One region of the Rothia mucilaginosa genome, then DNA from elsewhere that is predicted to be linked to it. Evidence: riboswitches for the same ligand, from Rfam matches in the RefSeq annotation. Region 1 holds a riboswitch; the other holds the start of a gene.
What was found. Region 1 has a riboswitch for S-adenosylmethionine ahead of RM6536_RS02315 (hypothetical protein). Riboswitches for the same ligand answer to the same signal wherever they lie in the genome.
Positions count from the first base shown of each region.

Region 2: it holds a riboswitch for S-adenosylmethionine, as region 1 does, so the genes downstream of both, RM6536_RS01665 (bifunctional o-acetylhomoserine/o-acetylserine sulfhydrylase) here and RM6536_RS02315 (hypothetical protein) in region 1, are expected to answer to the same signal.

Region 1 is NZ_AP014938.1:610,366-612,565, forward strand. Features, by position in the region: gene RM6536_RS02305 (DUF6350 family protein) at 1-241, opposite strand, end outside; gene RM6536_RS02310 (plasmid stabilization protein) at 371-805, opposite strand; gene RM6536_RS02315 (hypothetical protein) at 816-1,043, opposite strand; SAM riboswitch class IV at 1,079-1,213, opposite strand; gene RM6536_RS02320 (hypothetical protein) at 1,270-1,500, opposite strand; gene RM6536_RS02325 (DEAD/DEAH box helicase) at 1,480-2,200, shown strand, end outside.
Region 2 is NZ_AP014938.1:442,303-444,502, reverse strand. Features, by position in the region: gene RM6536_RS01670 (ABC transporter ATP-binding protein) at 1-542, opposite strand, end outside; SAM riboswitch class IV at 854-966, shown strand; gene RM6536_RS01665 (bifunctional o-acetylhomoserine/o-acetylserine sulfhydrylase) at 1,071-2,200, shown strand, end outside.

The DNA of each region.
Region 1 (2,200 bases):
AAGCACCAAAAGCAGCCGCAAGATCCAGGGGAACACCGTGAATCAGAAGCCACAGGTGCGCCGACATGGCGGCCACGGAGGAGAACTCCATGTCGCCAAAACCCTTGGTCGCCCACACGGCAGACATCGCCGCAAACACTGCAACAGCAGAGAACAGGGCAGTAACAATTAGCTCAACAACACCCTGAAGCCACAGAGGCATGGGCATGGAATAACGAGAGATAGGTGAGGTGCTTTTCATCGTCCTTCAATCATGCCACGAATTAACGGCGAAACCCGCCTCCGATTAACACTCGAAAGCGGGTTCTCACAACTATTCACACAGGGATGCACACAGACGCGCACGCGTGGAGGCGCATCCGGCAAAGTTTTAATCCTCAGTCCACGGGTTGGAAGCCTGAACACCCCAGGCGCGGTACACCTGCGCCTTAGAAGAAATCAGCTCCAAATCATAGGCACTCGCGCTCGCCGCCATCAGACCCTCCAGGGCGGCGGTAGGCAGCGGACCGGCATCATCACGACCCACAGCATGCACGCCGCGCGGCGCCTGACGGCCAGCCCACTCGAGGCTCACGCGCGCATCCACATTAATAACGTGGTCGCCAAAGCGCTCAAGAAGTTCGGTAATCCAGCGATCGGTTTCCGGGTAGGGGTACAGGCCCTTCAGCTCACCAATACTCAGCACAGAAATGTACATGTGTCGGAACGAGCGGCGGCGCAGAAAAGCGACCACGGCGGGGTCAGGATCCGCCTTACGGATCTCCGCAAGAACGTCGGAGTCCAGGAGCATACCGGAGAAATTCATACCCCTAATGCTACGCTACGCGCAGACCGGCGTACTCAATAGCGGGGATGCCCTCGGGGTTGGGCAGAAGAAGGAAGTTCAGGAACTCGTCGCGCTTAGAAGAAATGCGGGAGTAATCGTCAATGCTGACTGCGGTGTATCCGCCTCGCGCGGGGACAGCTGCGGCACGCAGGCTTTCCTGGTAGGAGCGGGAGGGGTTCAGAGAGATTGCTGCTTCGGTTGCAGAGCCGTTGTACATGTGACAACCTGCGCCGTGAGTGGCGCGATCCTTTCGCGTTGCTCTTGTCTGTACCAATTACCACCGGTTATTCCGGTGGTGAATACAAACCGCTTCGTCATCCGAGCCACCCGTGAACATGGGGTTGGCGTTCGACCATAGTCGGAGCTTATCAGTCGAAACTCTTGAAGCTGGGTTTAGCTTACAGCATTTTCTCAAGTTAAGTAAAGCGTTTTGTGAAAGAGATTTAGATTATTAGCATTTTGGCTTGTGGAAACGTTTTAAATGGCGTGAATTTTTGATACTGCGCGGAATATCTTATGTGAATACCGGTGTTTTTATGCGTTAAAAACTCCCCCACCACAAATACGAAATACACCCCAAACCACCGCTCAATAGTCGCCTCGGAAGCCTGCTCTGCAACCAGCTCGGCATCCAGTTCGGCAGCCGCCAGCACATGACCGGCGACAAGGCGCAAACCCGCACGATACGCGATAATGAGCTGGTGAGCGCCAACAACCCCTTCCCCGAAATTCCCGTCACCGTACCGCAGATTATTCGCCAGGCCGGGCACCGCACCTACCAGCGCGGTGTCGCCTACCAGCGCAACCGCGAAGTCATCCGCTACAGCTACGACGAAGACAACAGCACCCTCACCGGGCTCGTCAACGGAAGCACCATCATCCCCTACGAAGTGACCATTCGCTTCTTCCCCGCCGTCAGCGGCTCCGCAACCTTCACCGCCCGCTGCACCTGCCCCGTGCTCACCGATTGCAAGCACGCCGTAGCGCTCATGCTCACCGCGCTCGACCGCGCCTCCGTAGCGAAAAAGGCACTCAGCGAACACCCCGGACCGGTCGGCTTACCCTCTGCTGTGGCGAGGGGCGCAGCTGAGGCAAAGGGATCCGCGGGTTCAAAGAGCGAGGATCTTGCGGAGGCGAAGAAGGCCGCCGACCCGCTCGCGGCACTGCGCGCCTCCGGTGCGCTCACCACCGCGGCGAACCTGCCCGCACCCGATGCGGAGACTGCCGAGCCCAAAAACCCGCAGGGAAGCTTTGCGCTCAACGAGCTAGGCTCCTCCCCCACGGTGCTCGACCCCACAGCGCTCGATGGCGCCACCTCTAAAATTTCTGCCTGGCGGCGCGACCTCTCCTCCGTTCTTTCCGCACGTCAAGACC
Region 2 (2,200 bases), 170 kb from region 1:
GCACGCACGGTCATAGCGATATCGGGGTCGAGCCCGTTCGTTGGCTCATCCAGCAGGAGCAGAGCGGGGGAGCCGAGCGTAGCGCGGGCAATGTGTAGGCGCTGCTTCATGCCGCGGGAGAACTCCTGAACGGGCCGCGTGGCGGCGTCGGTGAGTTCCACGCGGGCTAGAGCATGCTCCACCTCGTACCGTCGAGCCCGCCCGCAGACCCCCGCAATATCTGCGAAGAACAGTAGATTATCGCGTGCGCTGGCGCGCGGGTAGAAGCCGTTATCCCCGCCCAAAGCGAGACCCACGTGACGGCGCGCCCGCTGCGGGTGGGCGATAGCGTCAATACCGTTCACGGTGAGGCTACCGCCGGTGGGGGAGAGTAGAGTCGAGCACATCTGCACGGTCGTCGTTTTACCCGCACCATTGGGACCGAGAAGGGCGTGGATCTCGCCGGAGCTGATGCGAAGGGACACGCGGTCGACGGCGGTGAAGGCGCGTTCGCCCGTGCCAAAGATGCGGCTAAGCTGCGCCGCATCGAGAACGAGAGACATGATGGACAACCTTTGAGGTCGGTTTTCCGGCTTCTGCGCCGGAAGGGTAGGCGAGGGGTAGGCGACGTGTGTGAAGCCCCGCACGAGTGTATGCGTAGTCCCAGTGTACCGAAAAGCACGATTAAAAGTGATGAGGGTTACTATACGGGCGGTTTTGGGTGGGTACCTTCGCACCCCGACTGCCCCGGCTTCGTTACTAACGTTTTGTTACAGACGTTAAAAAACGTCATCTTTGCAATGAAATGTCTTAAAGTGCCGCGCACCCACAAAATCCTTGACCCCGCCCCGCGCCCTATGACACCCTGAATACAGGTCAAGAGCGCCAGCGATAAGCCCCAGCTAGCTGGCCGGCAACCCTCCTCCGCGGTGGGGTGCCCTGGGTGAAGACCAGGCGACACGCAAAAGCGTGACGCAAGCGCGGGACCGATGTGACCGAATCCGGTACATCAATCGTGACAGGATTATTCGACGACGATTCCTGTACCGCTCGGCATGCGGCCCCCTAAGAATCCCCATTAGGAGCCACGCATGAGCAACAACACTACCGTCCCGACTCCCGCCAACCCCGCCGGTTGGAAGTTCGAAACCCGCCAGATTCACGCGGGACAGGCACCGGATGCCGCAACGGGAGCTCGGGCACTACCCATCTACCAGACCACTTCCTTCGTCTTTGACAGCGCCGAGCAGGCAGCGAACCGCTTCGCCCTCGCCGAGCTGGGCCCCATCTACACCCGCATGACCAACCCCACTCAGGAAGTCATCGAAAACCGCATCGCCTCCCTCGAAGGCGGCGTAGGCGCGCTGCTGCTGGCATCCGGCCAGGCGGCCATCACCTACGCAATCCTGAACATTGCCGGTGCAGGCGACCACATTGTTGCCTCCCCCTCCGTGTACGGCGGCACCTACAACCTGCTCAAGTACACCCTCGCCGACCTCGGCATCGAAACCACCTTCGTTGAGGACCCCGATAACCTGGACGAGTGGCGCGCCGCGGTTCGCCCCAACACCAAGCTGTTCTACGGCGAGTCCGTGCCCAACCCCCGCAACGACGTGCTCGACATTGAGCCCATCGCAGCAATCGCGCACGAAAACGGTGTACCCCTGATTGTGGACAACACCGTACCCACCCCCTACCTGCTGCGCCCCATTGAACACGGCGCGGATGTGGTCGTCCACTCCGCCACCAAGTACCTGGGTGGCCACGGCACCTCCATCGGCGGCGTGATTGTTGACTCCGGTAACTTCGACTACGGTGCAGACCCCGAGAAGTTCCCCAAGTTCAACCAGCCCGCCCCCGGCTACCACGGCCTGGTCTACGCACGCGACCTGGGCAAGGACTCCGCATTCGGCGCGAACCTCTCCTACATCCTGAAGGCGCGCGTCTCCCTGCTGCGTGACACCGGCGCCGCTATCTCCCCGACCAACGCCTTCAACATCGGCATCGGTCTGGAAACCCTCTCCCTGCGCATCGAACGCCACATTGAGAACGCCACCAAGGTTGCCCACTGGCTCGAAGCAAACCCGCAGGTCGAGAAGGTCATCTGGGCTGGCGTGGAATCCTCCCCCTGGTACGAGCGCGCACAGAAGTACCTGCCCAAGGGCCCCGGTGCGGTGCTCGGCTTCACCCTCAAGGATGCAACCCTGGGGCAGACCCGCAA